One region of the Shewanella sp. MR-4 genome, then DNA from elsewhere that is predicted to be linked to it. Evidence: riboswitches for the same ligand, from Rfam matches in the RefSeq annotation. Region 1 holds a riboswitch; the other holds the start of a gene.
What was found. Region 1 has a riboswitch for cobalamin ahead of SHEWMR4_RS17270 (TonB-dependent receptor). Riboswitches for the same ligand answer to the same signal wherever they lie in the genome.
Positions count from the first base shown of each region.

Region 1 (7,539 bases):
CGATGGCAAAGTGGTGCCTGTCGGTTATCGGGCAAACCTTAAAAATGTCGAGCAACTGATTGAACGCATTCCACGCCTCACTTGGTTAGCGCCGGCAAATGATGGTTTTGTGGGGATCAGTGAAAAAGGAGAATGGGTCTCTTGGTCGATGAATCTCGGAATGTTTGATAAACCGCCGGTACAACCTGCCGATTCCTTGGTGATTAAGCCACTGGAATTTACCCCCGCTGCCCAATGTGAGACCCCAGAGCAACGGCAGGCGATTTTGAGTCAGGCAAGGCCGCAACGTAAAATCAATTGGTCATTTGACTAATCTAGCTTTTAGTCTTTGAGTAATGCGAAAGGCTGGTGAAACGGGGTTCATCAGCTTTTTAAGCCATCATAGACCTTATCTTTGGCTGTTATCTGAAGTTTTACAGTTGTTATGACTGTATAAGTGTTATTTCATTTAGCATTTTAACTGTTATCTTATTTACATCTTCGCTAGAATACAGGATGTTTTCTATGCAGTTTCATATGTCGTATTAACCATACCAATGCGATACAAGGATGATAATAATGAAATGTATACCCCATATGCAGATGAGGTTATGGCAGGGCGCGAGCGTATTAATGCTGTGCAGCCTAATCGGCTCTGAATCCGTCGAGGCAAAATTGGATATGCCTCGCAGTGAAAGTGGCGCGTCGCACACCCATGTGTTGCCTGTCTTTAGTCAGCAATTAGGATTTAACCTGCCAGCGGGGTGGCGCAAAGCCTACCATGAAGAACGTGCGGACATGTTTATGGCGGAATTTGTGCCGGAGCAGGAAGCGCTTAATCAATGGAGTGCGCTGTTTTGTGTGCAAGGCTTTAAGGGCATGGCCGAAACTGCCAGCCCGGAGCAGTTTTTAGATGCGATGGCCGAGTCATATCAAGCCGCCTGTGACGGTGAAGTGGTCTATCAGAAATTGGGTGATACCCAAGTGGATGGTCACGAAGGCTTTCAGGCTATTCTCGGATGTACCACAATGCCGCATGTCCATGGCGCGACTCAGTTTAATCCCAGTGCCTTTACCTCAAATCCCCAGGGCGAAATTGGTTACTATACCGTGGTAAGTGGTAACAAGGACTTGTATTTACTGCATAAATCGATGCGTGGCGATGTGTTTTCTGCCGATAAACCTCCCTTGCAGGCGGCTAATAGTGCCGACTTTATTTCAGGCTTAGCGCCCTATTCATTAAAGTAGTTATCAGTCGACAGACGGATGAACATGGACTTTCATCCGTATAGACGTCTATAATGCGCGCGCTCAGGCTTGATATGCCACGAGCCTTATTGGGCGTTAACTGGTTTTTCGCCCTCTGAACCTATTTTTAGTCAACCTTCTGTGGTGCTTGCGATGCATTCGTCGCGAGATAATCGGGAAGCCAGTGAAATTCTGGCACTGCCCCCGCAACGGTAAAAGGTGAGAGACGACCGCATTCGCTAGGCGTTCAAGAAGAACCCGATAAGCAATGTGAAAGGTCAGTTTCGAGTTAGTCCTTCTATTGCTTGGATTAACATAGCCTAAGTCCGGAGACCGGCCCTAAAGGTGTTTTTGAGATTTCGGTGGGCAGATCTCAAAATGCGATAGTGACTGTCAGTATTTGTTACTGAATCAACGGTATCGTGGCGCCAATGCCCCGTTTTCCTTGCAGGAGTTAAAGGTAAAATGGGAACACATCCAACAAAAATCGCGCTGCTGATCGGCAGCCTTTGCAGTTTTTCTGTTATCGCCCCCGCCGTGGCGGCCGATGATGCCAGCGTTGCCAAAGTCGATGAGCATATCGTCGTGATTGGCCGTTCAGACAAGACCCCCTTAAATATTGCCGCCAATGTGAATGTGATTGATGCCGCTGCGATTGAGCAGAGTGGCGCAACCAGCTTGACCGAAGTGTTACGTGGTCAAAGTGGTATTCAGCTGTCCGACAATAACATTGGTACTAGCTTCGCGATGCGCGGCTTTAGCGCCAGCACCGCCGTTAACAACACCTTGATTTTGCTCGATGGTCGTCGCTTAAATAACATCGATATCGCCGCCCCTAGCCTGAATGCCATTCCACTCAATTTAATTGAGCGTGTCGAAATTTTATCGGGCAGTGCGGGCGTGCTCTATGGTGACCAAGCGGTAGGCGGGGTGATCAACATTGTGACTAAGTCACCTGAGAATACGGGCGGCAGCGTGCAATTATCCGGCGGCAGCTTTAATACCTATGAAGGTCGCGGCGATGTGTCGGGCGCCATCAATAAAGATTGGCACTATTTCCTGACCGGTAGCTACAACCAAGGCGATAACTATCGCAAGCACAATGCCAATGAAACGGGTTCTATCCTTGGCCGTATTCAATATAAAACCGCCACAGATTCTTTCTTCGTTGAAACTAGCTATTACGATGATGATCGCGAAAATCCTGGCTCGTTGACGGTGGATCAGTTCAAGGACGATCCACGCCAATCTTTCAATAGTAGCGAATATGTTCATGAGATGACGACTGCTGCGCGCAGCGGTTATCAGCATCAGCTAAACCAAAACTGGGCGTTAGCGGCGGATCTGGATTACAGCGATACCTTAGTGACCTCATTAAACTGGGGCGCGGGTAGCCAAAATACTCGCTCGCTGCTGATGTTTAGCCCTAAAGCACTCGCTAATTACAGCACCCGTCAAGGTGAGCTAAACCTAGTCACTGGTTTGGATATCAGCCGCGGTAAGGCCGAGTTTGACTCTATGGCGCGCAGCAACGTGCAGGAAATGCAAAGTGCTTACCTGCAAGCCACTGTGCCATTAAGCCACACCTTAAGCTATGTGGTGGGTGGCCGTTATGCGCGGGTGACCGACGATCTGGTCGATGGCAATGTGTATCCAAACGGCATCGATTTAGATGAAGATGCGACCGCATTCGAGTTCGGTTTAAATTACCGTCCGAGCGCCGAGCACAGATTCTATCTGCGTGGCGATGAAAACTTCCGCTTTGCTAAGGTCGATGAGCAAGCCTACACCCCGAAAGATGTGTATGGCTTAAAGCCGCAGACAGGCCGTTCCTATGAGGCAGGTTGGGATTGGACTGTGGCGAGCCAAAGCCTACGCGTCAGCCTATATCGCCTCGATTTAGAAGATGAAATCGTCTTCGATCCGAGTGCTGAAAAACCAGTTGGTGGCAGTTTCCAAGGCGCCAACGTCAATGCCGATGCTTCACGCCGCTATGGCGCGAGTGCCGATTGGGATTGGCAGGTCACTCAAGCCCTCACCTTAGGCTTGGAATATAACTATATCGATGCCGAATTTACCGACGGGGTGAATGATGGCAAGCAATTGTCTTGGGTGGCTGAACATACGGGACGCGGTTATGTCAGCATGGATTTTGCCGAGCATTTCCAAGTATTTGCCGAGGCGATTTACACGGGCGATCGTTTTATTGAAGGCGATAACGGCAACGAAGGCGATAAATTATCTAGCTATGTCTTAGGTAATCTAGCCCTTAACTATACCCGTGATGCTTGGTTAGCGAGCCTGCGTATCGATAACCTGTTTGATAAAGAGTATGTTAGCTCGGGTTACTACGGTGGCATTTGGGGTGATAGCTATTACTCAGGCCGAGGCCGTGATATTCGCTTTACCTTAGGCTATCGTTTCTAAGCTCGGTTCAATAGTGAATCTTTAAAGCCAGACTCAGTCTGGCTTTATTATTTCTGTTGTTTGGGGATGCGCAGAGAAAAATCTATCTTCTCGGTGTATTCTTTATAGGTTCAGCCTATTTTGAGATGAGTTAAGTCGTTGCTTGTGCTGTAGATCACTGCATATAACGCATTGTCACAATTATTCTACGACTTAGGGCTGAAATTCTTTGTAGTTTGGGTATGATGTGAGCGGTATTCGAATCATCTTATAGCTAATTAACAGGTGTAAAGTGTCTTATGACAGATCTTGAGCAACAGGTTTTTACTCAAGTGAGAGCCATCATAGCGAATGAAGAGCAAGTGATCGGTCGCCGTGGGATCTTAATTCCACTCAAAAAAGCGATCCTAGCCGAAGGCGACATTCGTAATGTGATCGATATTATTTCGAGCGATCCCGCATTAGCTGCCCACATGTTGATGCGCAGTAATTCGGCGCAGGCTTCAGGTGTAGTAAATCCTAAATCTCGCTCCTTAAAAGACGCCCTAATCCGTTTAGGCCAGGTCAATATTTATCGTTATGCCTTCACCTTCTATTTGAAAGAACGCCTCGATGAATTGCCCCAACCCTATAAGAAGTTGGTACAAGGTTATTGGAAACTCACGGAAAATATCGCTACCGATGCGGTCGACAGCCTAGTCGATATGCCGGATGTCGATGTTGACCCCGATGAAGTACAAACCTTGGCGCTGTTTAGTGTATTCGGGCAAATCATTGCCTTAACCGCCTTTGCTTACTTAAATGCCAGCTCTGAGCAATCTTTCCCGTTAAGCGTGATTAAGTCATTGATTGATAATCAGCAGCAGACCTTAACCATCGAAGCCTTTGAGGCTTTAGATCTCGATCAGGATCTGCGCCAAGAGTTTATGATCGCCCACAATCTGCGCCAGACCCGTAATCAAAATTCTCCAGGGTTAATCCTGCGCCGTGTGCTCTCGATGCGCGGTATGTTACTCAACCCGCTCTAAGCACTGCTCATAAAAACAAAGCCTGCAATTGCAGGCTTTTTTATGCTGTTTTGACGGCACTAATTGGATTTTTGCTGACGCGCTAAGCCTTCGCTTGCCACCAGTTGCAGCCAGTTTTGCACTAAGGCCGAGTTCGCGCTGTGGCGGCGATAGGCCCCAAATAGTGGTCGCTTTAAGCCTTCTTGGCCGAGTTTGACTGAAGCTAAACTCAAACCATGTCCCTCATTGATTGACCAGTTGGGCAGGGCGGCGATACCGTCCTTACAGGCGATGCGTTGAAGTAACATCATGGTCAAATCGCAGGTCTTTTGCTCGCCGGCTTCAACGCCTGCGGGTTCTAAAAAGTGGCGATAAATATCTAAACGCGCCAGTGGCACTGGGTAGCTGATAATGGGTAAGCGGGCCAATTGCTTAGGCGTAACATAGGCTTCTTTCGCTAAGGGATGATCCTTGGCAACCACTAACTTCACTTCAAAATCAAACAAATGCTGATAGGCGAGCGAGTGTCCCGGTACGGGATCTGAGGTCAGTACTATATCGAGTTCGCCCATCTCTAAGGCATTGAGCGAATCGAATAGATGACGGCTCGATAGATCTAACTCGGCCTGCGGATGATCTTGCCTAAATTGCTCCATCACTGGCATTAACCAGCGAAAACAGCTGTGGCATTCAATCCCCACTCTGAGCTGATTGGTCTCTGTCTCTAGGCCATTTTTCAGATCCGTTTCCGTTTCTAACACCTTAGGCAGGATCTCTTCGGCGAGGTGCAGTAGCCGTGCGCCTTCTTGAGTAAAGGAGAGGGGTTTGCTTTTACGCACAAAAATGGGCGAATTAATTCGTTGCTCTAACTCCTTAATTTGATGGGAGAGAGCCGATTGAGTGACAAAACGTTTTTTGGCTGCGCCCGCCAAGCTGCCACTTTCCTTCAGTGCCATTAAGGTTCGCAGATGTCTTAGTTCGATCATGATCACTCCAAGTGAATTTCGCTCATGTTGTGCTTGAAATCAATTCGGTTGCTGGCATAGAGACTATCACAATAAACTTCTAGACGTCCAGACGCCCGTTGTGATTTATCCAGACTTAAATGCGAAAAGTTGCCCAGAAACACAATCTGGTGGGTGCTAGTGCCGAATATGGCTTATCTCAAATAAAGGAAGATATGGTATGCAATTAAACAGTCTTGGTTTTCCCCGTATCGGGCGTCGTCGTGAACTGAAATTTGCCCTCGAAAAATACTGGCGTGGTGAGAGCACTCAAGCCGAGCTGCATGAGGTGGCCAAGGAGTTACGTCGTACCCATTGGCAATGGCAAGTCGCCGCTGGGATCGAGCAAGTGCCAGTGGGTGATTTTGCCTTTTACGATCAAGTGTTAACCCTGAGTGCGACCCTAAACGCCATTCCAGATCGTCACCGTGGCGAGGGCGCTATCGATCTTGATACCTTATTCCGCGTTGCCCGTGGCCGTGCGCCAACTGGCACCGATGCGCCAGCCTCGGAAATGACTAAGTATTTCAACACTAACTATCACTACTTAGTGCCAGAACTTAAGCAAGACCAAGTGTTCTCTATCGCCTATGAGCAGTTTTTTGATGAAGTCGCCGAGGCGCAGGCGCTGGGTTATCAAGCCAAGCCCGTGCTGTTAGGCCCTGTGAGTTACTTGTATCTGGCAAAAACCGTGGGTCAGGATTTCGATAAACTCAGCCTATTGCCCAATCTGTTAAAGGCCTATGCCGACATACTTGCGCGTTTTGCCGCGCAGGGCGTGACTTGGGTACAGCTTGAGGAGCCGGTTCTGGCTCTCGAATTAGCCGCCGATTGGCAAGCTGCGATTAGCGAAGCTTATCAAGCGCTTAAAACGGCTCAAGTGAAGATTTTACTCACCAGCTACTATGGCAGCATCAGTCATCATCAGGCGCTGGTTTCCGCGCTGCCGGTGGCGGGTCTGCACCTCGATTTAGTAACAGCCCCTGAACAATTGGCCTTGTTTGCCAATGCCTTAAGACCAGATCAAATTCTGTCGGCGGGTGTAGTTAATGGCCGTAACGTGTGGGCAGCAGAGGTTGACCTGATTGTCGAGCGTATCGGTAGTGTTGCCCGAGACTTAGGAGCGCGCCTATGGATTGGCACCTCCTGTTCACTGCTTCACAGCCCTGTAGATTTAGAGGTGGAGACGACGCTCACGCCGACGCTACGTCAGCAGCTCGCATTTGCTAAGCAAAAGCTGTTGGAGCTGGCTAATGTGCGCCAATTGCTGCTGGCGCCTGAGTCTGTCGCGGCCAAAGAGATAGTTAACACCTGTGTGGCACGCCGTGAGGCTAAGGCTCAGGCGGCGGATGCTAAAGTGATCGCCCGTGTCGCTGCGCTGATCCCAGCCGACTATGAACGTGTGAGCGAATTTACTGAGCGCCAAGCGGTGCAGCAGCGTAAGTATCGTTTGCCATTACTGCCAACGACCACTATTGGCTCATTCCCACAAACGCCTGCTATCCGTGGCTTACGTAGCCGTTGGCGCAAAGGGGAGCTAAGCGATGCTCAATATACCGAGCAGTTGCAGCAAGTGACCCGCGATACCATAGACCGTCAGCTCAAACTCGGTATCGATGTACTAGTTCATGGTGAGGCCGAGCGTAATGACATGGTGGAATACTTCGGCGAGCAGCTTGAAGGCGTGGGCTTTACCAAAAATGGTTGGGTGCAGAGTTATGGTTCTCGCTGCGTTAAGCCGCCGTTGATTTATGGTGATGTGAGCCGCCCTAAGGCTATGACGGTTGAGTGGGCCGAATTCGCCCAAAGCCTGACGGACAAACCCGTCAAAGGCATGCTAACTGGCCCTGTGACGATTCTACATTGGTCGTTTGCCCGTGAAGATATCAGCCGCG
Region 1 covers NC_008321.1:3,938,173-3,945,711, reverse strand. The annotation lists gene SHEWMR4_RS17280 (hypothetical protein) at 1-313, shown strand, start outside; gene SHEWMR4_RS17275 (hypothetical protein) at 559-1,227, shown strand; cobalamin riboswitch at 1,353-1,584, shown strand; gene SHEWMR4_RS17270 (TonB-dependent receptor) at 1,693-3,654, shown strand; gene SHEWMR4_RS17265 (HDOD domain-containing protein) at 3,933-4,661, shown strand; gene SHEWMR4_RS17260 (LysR family transcriptional regulator) at 4,721-5,626, opposite strand; gene metE (5-methyltetrahydropteroyltriglutamate--homocysteine S-methyltransferase) at 5,826-7,539, shown strand, end outside.

Region 2 (7,539 bases), 1.8 Mb from region 1:
GCAAAAAAATACTGCGAATTAGATGTGAATCGTAAAGTACCTAATTGGGTCAATGATATGAAAGACTTTTTTTTGGATTGACATCTTACCGGCGCTAAGAGACAGGACATGCATAGCTTTTGAATGCGAAAAGTTAACTCTAATGCTGCAGACGTTCACCGATCCCCTGCGAAGTTGCTGAAGGGCGTTGAAGAAAATCGCGTGACGCAGACAGGACGTCTGCGTAGCTTTCGGGGGGAAGGGACGCCCCATCGGAAGCGTTAGCTATTTTCGAATAAGCACGAAGCCACTAATCAATGCATGTAACTTCGCTAGGGGCGTCTTGGAGAATCCAAGGAGGATAGGACGAGCAGTCCTCCTTGGTCGGGTGTGGGGTGAAGCCCCACGACCTTTTCGGTCGCAAGACCGATCTTAGATCTCATACCGCGTTAGCGTAATAAAGATCCTGATTATTCAGGATCATAATCCAACACTGGCGCTAGCCACTTCTCCGTCTCTGCGACTGTCATCCCCTTACGCTTCGCGTAATCCTCCACCTGATCGCGGCCAATATTGGTCACGCCAAAGTAGCGAGATTTCGGGTGGGCAAAGTACCAGCCGGATACTGCGGCGGTCGGGAACATGGCGTAACTTTCAGTAATGTTTAAGTCGATGGTTTCATTCGGCTTTAACAGTTCCCACAACAGGCCTTTTTCGGTGTGATCCGGGCAAGCGGGGTAACCCGGTGCGGGGCGGATCCCTTTGTATTTCTCACGAATTAAGGCTTCATTATCGAGCTGCTCATCGGCGGCATAACCCCAGAATTCCTTACGCACGCGCTCGTGCATCCGCTCGGCAAAGGCTTCGGCTAAACGGTCGGCTAAACACTTGAGCATAATGGCATTGTAGTCATCGTGGTTGGCCTCAAAGCGGGCGATATGCTCATCGATACCATGGCCTGCGGTCACGGCAAAGCCGCCCATATAGTCGGCTACGCCGCTGTCTTTTGGCGCCACAAAGTCGGCCAGACAGAAGTTATCGTTACCCACACGCTCAAGCTGCATCCGCAGGTGATGGGTGGTCATTTCGACCTCGGTGCGAGTCTCGTCGGTATAGAGCTCAATATCATCGAAGCCGACGGTATTGGCGGGGAATAACCCAATCACGCCCTTGGCGGTGAGCCATTTTTCATCAATGATTTTTTTAAGCATCGCCTGACCATCGGCGAACAGTTTCTGCGCCTCAACCCCCACTACGTTGTCGGTTAAGATCTCGGGGTAATGGCCGTGCAGCTCCCAAGCGCGGAAGAACGGCGTCCAGTCGATACGGTCGACTAAATCGGTTAATGGATAGTCTTCAAATACTTGGCGACCCAGTACGTTAGGCTTGAACGGGGTGTAGTTTGCCCAGTCGTGCTGGCAGCGATTTTCGCGGGCAGCCTCCAGCGAGACAATTTCCTTACGCTTGGTTTGCGATAAACGCTTAACACGCATCTCTTCGTATTCGGCGTAGGTCTCATCGATCGTCGCTTGGCGAGTTTCATTGCTGACTAGCTTGCTGACCATAGGCACGGCGCGGGAGGCGTCGGCAATGTAAATCGCGCCATGGGGATAATGGGGCGCAATCTTCACCGCAGTATGGATTTTCGAGCAGGTGGCGCCGCCGATAATCGCTGGAATGGTGAGGCCTTCACGGTGGAAGGTTTTCACATTGTGCACCATCTCATCGAGGCTTGGGGTGATAAGCCCAGACATGCCGATAATGTCGATATTGTGCTCTTTCACTGCCTCGAGAATGCGCTCCACCGACACCATCACGCCTAAATCGAATACCTCAAAGCCGTTACAGGCGAGCACCACGCCGACAATATTCTTGCCGATATCGTGCACATCGCCCTTAACCGTGACCATCAAAATTCTGCCGTTAGATTGGCCTTCTACCTTCTCTTGCTCGATAAAGGGATTGAGGTAGGCCACAGCCTTTTTCATCACCCGCGCCGACTTCACCACCTGTGGCAGGAACATTTTGCCCGAGCCAAACAGGTCGCCGACGATATTCATACCGTCCATCAGCGGGCCTTCAATCACATCCAGCGGACGAGAGGCGAGTTGGCGAGCCGCTTCAGTATCTTCGTCGATAAATTCGGTGATGCCTTTGACCAGCGCATGGGCGAGACGTTGATTAACTGGCCATGAGCGCCATTCTAAGTCTTCTTTCTTGGCGGCACTTGAGCCATCGCCACGGAATTTTTCAGCAATCTCAAGCAATTGCTCGGTATTGTTTGAGCCTTCCACTGGGCAAGGCAGGTTGAGCACGACGTTCTCGACCTTATCCTTAAGCTCGGGGTCGATATCATCGTAAATCGCTAATTGGCCCGCGTTGACGATACCCATGTCCATGCCGACTTTAATCGCGTGGTACAGGAACACCGCGTGAATCGCCTCACGCACTGGGTTGTTACCGCGGAAGGAGAACGACACGTTCGACACACCGCCCGAAATCATCGCGTGGGGCAGGGTGGCCTTAATCTCTTTAATGGCTTCAATAAAATCGACGGCATAGTTATCGTGCTCATCGATACCCGTGGCAATGGCGAAAATATTTGGGTCGAAGATAATGTCTTCGGGCGGAAAGCCGACCTTATCGACCAGCACGCGATAGGCGCGGGTACAGATCTCGACTTTGCGCGCCTTAGTGTCGGCCTGACCTTGCTCGTCGAACGCCATAATAATGGCCGCGGCGCCGTAGCGTTTCACTAGGGTTGCCTGCTCGATAAACTTTTCTTCGCCTTCCTTCAAGGAGATAGAGTTGACGATTCCCTTGCCTTGAATACATTTGAGGCCCGCTTCAATCACCTCCCACTTTGAGGAGTCGATCATAATCGGCACACGGCTGATATCCGGCTCAGAGGCGATAAGATTTAAGAACTTATGCATTACCTCCACACCATCGAGCATGCCTTCGTCCATGTTGATGTCGATGATCTGCGCGCCGCTTTCTACCTGTTCACGGGCGACATCGAGCGCCTGCTCGAACTTGCCTTCTTTGATCAGTTTTAAAAACTTGGCTGAGCCAGTCACGTTGGTACGTTCGCCCACGTTCACAAACAGGGTTTGGGCGTCGATAGTGAGCGGTTCCAAACCCGATAAACGGCAGGCGACTGGGATCTCGGGTAATACCCGTGGCGCAAACGGCTCCACGGCTTCGCGAATGACTTTAATATGCTCGGGCGTGCTACCACAGCAGCCGCCGATAATGTTGAGCATGCCTTCACGGGCCCATTCTTGGATAACGCTCGCCATATCCTCTGGGGTTTCATCGTAACCGCCAAACTCGTTTGGTAGACCCGCGTTAGGGTGCGCCGAGACATAACATTCGGCGATGCGAGACAGTTCTTCGACGTAAGGGCGCAGCTCCTTAGGGCCGAGGGCACAGTTAAGGCCGATGGACAAGGGCTTGATATGGCGAAGGGAGTTATAAAAGGCTTCGGTGGTTTGTCCGGTCAGGGTTCGGCCCGAGGCATCGGTAATAGTGCCAGAGATCATTACAGGCAAACGTGCTGGCGAATTTGCCCCAAAGAGTTCATCGAACACGGTTTCGATAGCAAATAAGGCGGCCTTAGCGTTTAAGGTATCGAAGATGGTCTCGACCATAATGATATCGGCGCCGCCCTCAATTAAGGCGCGGGTCGATTCGCAGTAAGCGGTTACTAACTCATCGAAGTGGATATTGCGATATCCGGGATCGTTAACATCGGGACTGATAGAGCAAGTGCGGTTAGTGGGCCCTAACACACCGGCAACATAACGGGGTTTCCCCGTGGCCTTTTCGATTTCGTCACAGGCCTCACGGGCGAGGCGCGCACCTTCACGGTTAATTTCGGCGGACAGTGACTGCATGTCGTAGTCGGCCATGGCGATAGTGGTGGCGTTAAAGGTGTTGGTTTCAATAATATCGGAACCGGCTAATAGGTAGTCGATGTGAATTTGTTTGATGATGTGTGGCTGCGTGAGCACTAACAAATCGTTATTGCCCTTAACGTCGGTATGCCAATCCTTGAAACGCTCGCCACGGTAATCGGCTTCTTCCAGCTTGTAGCCTTGGATCATAGTGCCCATAGCGCCGTCTAAAATCAGAATGCGCTTTGACAACTGGTTGCGAATGTCTGCCAGTGTTTGGCTGGCTCGATGGAGAGATATCGCCATAAAATGATTACCTTTACTACAGCTAAGTTGAGTCCAAAGTACGCAATCGGGTGACAAATTGCATTTTATTATTGAATGTCGTTCGTTATGTTTTGGACATTTATACGTATAGACGTCCATAATACGCGACATCGGATTGTCAGGGCAAGGCTAAAGTTGGTATAGCATAGGCGAGATAACCCAGATAAAAACGATAAAAGGAAAGATCAGATGAAGCAGCTCAGGTTATTACTGTTACGCCATGGAGAATGCGAGGGCGGGGCGATTTTACGTGGCCGAGTCGATGTGCCACTGAGCGACAAGGGCTGGCGGCAGATGTCGGCGGCGGTGGAGGCGCAGGCGACTGTGTGCCACGGCATTTATAGCTCGACCTCAAGGCGCTGCGCCGAGTTTGCCAAGGCCTTTGCGGCTGAGCTGCATTCGAGTGCGTCCGTGGGCATGAGTTTAGATGCGCCCGCGCCTTTGCCGCTGAAGGTCAACTTGCTGGAGGAGTTACAGGAAATAGCCTTCGGCGATTGGGATGGTTGCCTGCTCGATGACTTATATCAACGCGACGGCGAGCGGATGGCGGCCTATTGGCAGAATCCCTGGGAGGTGACGCCGCCCAATGGCGAAGCCATGGCAAGTTTCGAAGCCCGAGTCGATGGGGCGATAGAACAAATCCTCGATAAAGAGTTTGCCCTGCTGGCGATGGATGATGAACAGGCCCACGGCGAGTTTAATGCCAATGCACCCGCGGCCAATATCTGGGTAGTGACCCACGGCGGGGTTATTCGCCATTTGATGTCAAGGGCGCTTGGGGCGGTGAAAACCTTAGGTTTTTACAGTCAGCTCGCCTTACCCGTGGCGGCGGTGGTGACGATTAATGTCCTCGAGGATGAGCAAGGTAAAAGATACTGGCGTTTAGACTGGCCCTCGGGCCACTGTGAGTAGCTTAAACGCATCTGCCATCGGTATGATGAAAATTTTCTGATTTAAACAGCATTGCCTAATGAGCAAGATATAGGATAATGCTTTTCCCTGACGTTTGAGCCAGATAACGAACCCAGTACGTTAAGCTCAAAGGTCGCAGAAATAGGTGTTAGGAATTTTGTGCGATTGAGTGCTATTGCTTAAAGGCAACAGTATTTAAGCGCGCCGGATAACCCAAACATAATAGGGAATCGGGGAGCTGCCCGTCAGTAGCCCGAACTGTACCCGCAACTGTGAGTAGTCGAAGCATTTTGCTTCTTACCTACGAGTCAGGATACCTGCCTATTTCTGTTTTCGCTGCGTGCAGCCTTAGTTCTCGAGCGGGTAACTCGAGGGAGCAGAAGATGACATTAATGAGTTTCGCCCTGTTGGCCCAAGCGGCGGCAGGCACAAATAACACCAATCAATATCCATGTGGGAGCAATCGTTAGTGATGCATTCCACATCGAGCCTTGCGCCCTTAGCGCCCGCTGCGACTTCCGCCAATATGGCACTTCAAGTGAGCCAATTGAGCTGGGCGATTGAGGGAAAAACCATTCTCTCGGAGATAAGCTTTGCCCTGCCGAAGGGGGAAATGCTCGGGCTGATTGGCCCCAATGGCGCGGGTAAATCCAGTTTGCTGCGCTGTTTATACCGCTTTATTCGCCCTGCTAAAGGGCATATCAGCCTGTTTTCGCAGGATATTAGCGAACTGTCGCCCAAGGCGTTTGCCTGTAAAGTGGCGGTGGTGCAGCAGGATACGCCGCAATATTTCGATATGACCACAGAGCAATTGGTTGCCATGGGACTCACGCCCCATAAGGGGATGTTTGATAGCCATTCCAGCGAAGACAGTGACAAGATTGCCAAGGCGCTGGACAAGGTCGGCCTGAGTCATAAAGTGCATCAGCAATACGATCGATTATCGGGCGGTGAGAAGCAGCGCGCCCTGATCGCCCGTGCCATAGTGCAGCAGCCGCAGTTATTGATTTTAGATGAGCCGACAAATCACCTCGATATCCGCTATCAAATTCAAATCTTAGAGCTAGTGCGAAGCCTTGGGATCAGCGTCATCGCCTCGATTCATGACCTGAATTTAGCCAGCGCCCTGTGCGACCACTTATTGCTACTGGATAAAGGGCTGGTGAGTGCCATGGGCACGCCGGCTCAGGTGTTAACCGAAGAACGTATCGCCGAAGTGTTTGGAGTATGCGCCCAAGTGACGCCCCATCCACAGCATGGTAACCCCTTGATTAATTACTTTTATGGTTATCAAAAGCCTAAGAGCGATACTGCGGACGCAGCGAGTGACTCCCACCCAGTTTCGGCTCAAGCGTTACCTCCTGTGGCCTGCGCCTGTCATAACCCCGGGGCGCCTAACGCGGCCTTGCACAAGCATAGCGTTGAACCCACGCCATGATAGACACACTCAAATTGGTGACCATGAATTTTTTTAGCCACATTTTTACGCCGCTCACCCGCCAGCAATGGCTGATTTTAGGCTTGGCGGGCTTTGCCCTGCTCACCCCCATCGCTGCCGCGAGTTTTGGCGCGGCAAACATTAGCTTTTTAGATGTGCTGCATGTGTTTATCAATAAACTTAGTCAGCTGTTTATGGCTGATGAGGCCGTGAGCTCCAGCAGCATGACAGAGCGGATTGTGATGGAGCTGCGACTGCCACGGATTTTACTCGCCTTTGTGGCGGGGGCAGGGCTGTCTTTGGCGGGGAGCGTGCTGCAAACCGTGACCCGTAACCCCCTTGCCGATCCTTATCTGTTCGGCATTAGCTCCGGCGCCTCCTTTGGTGCCGTGGTCATGCTGACCCTGTTTACCAGTTCTGGCCTGTTTGGCAATGGGGGCGCCATTGCCAACTCAGGGATTTTTAGCGGTTCGGGCAGCTTTGCGGGGCTGCTCTGGTTGAGCTTACCCTTTGGCGCCTTTATTGGTGCCAGTCTGTCGGTGCTAATCGTGCTGGCGTTAGCAGGGTTAGGCCTTAAGAGCCAGGTAGAGCGGATGTTGCTCTCTGGCGTAGCCACCTCCTTTATGTTTGGCGCGTTAACCAGTTTACTGCTGTACTTTGCCAGCCCGCAGGCCACCGCATCGGTATTGTTTTGGAGCCTTGGCAGTTTTGCTAAGGCCAGTTGGTCGCTGTTGGTGCTGCCGTCCTTAGTGGTGCTGGTGAGCTTTTTGATTATTCTCGGTTGGAAGCGCCAAATCATGGCGTTGCAGGCGGGGGATGAAACGGCCCATACCTTAGGGGTGAATGTGCCTAAGCTGCGCCTCAATATGCTGCTGCTCTGCTCGCTTATCACCGCCATTTTAGTGGCGACCTGTGGCGGCATTGGCTTTGTCGGCTTGATGATCCCGCACACAGTACGTTTGTTATTCCCCGGTCGTCAGCCCA
Region 2 covers NC_008321.1:989,285-996,823, forward strand. The annotation lists gene SHEWMR4_RS04350 (AAA family ATPase) at 1-81, shown strand, start outside; gene metH (methionine synthase) at 450-4,184, opposite strand; gene SHEWMR4_RS04360 (histidine phosphatase family protein) at 4,395-5,117, shown strand; cobalamin riboswitch at 5,298-5,457, shown strand; gene SHEWMR4_RS04365 (ABC transporter ATP-binding protein) at 5,590-6,555, shown strand; gene SHEWMR4_RS04370 (FecCD family ABC transporter permease) at 6,552-7,539, shown strand, end outside.
Region 2: it holds a riboswitch for cobalamin, as region 1 does, so the genes downstream of both, SHEWMR4_RS04365 (ABC transporter ATP-binding protein) here and SHEWMR4_RS17270 (TonB-dependent receptor) in region 1, are expected to answer to the same signal.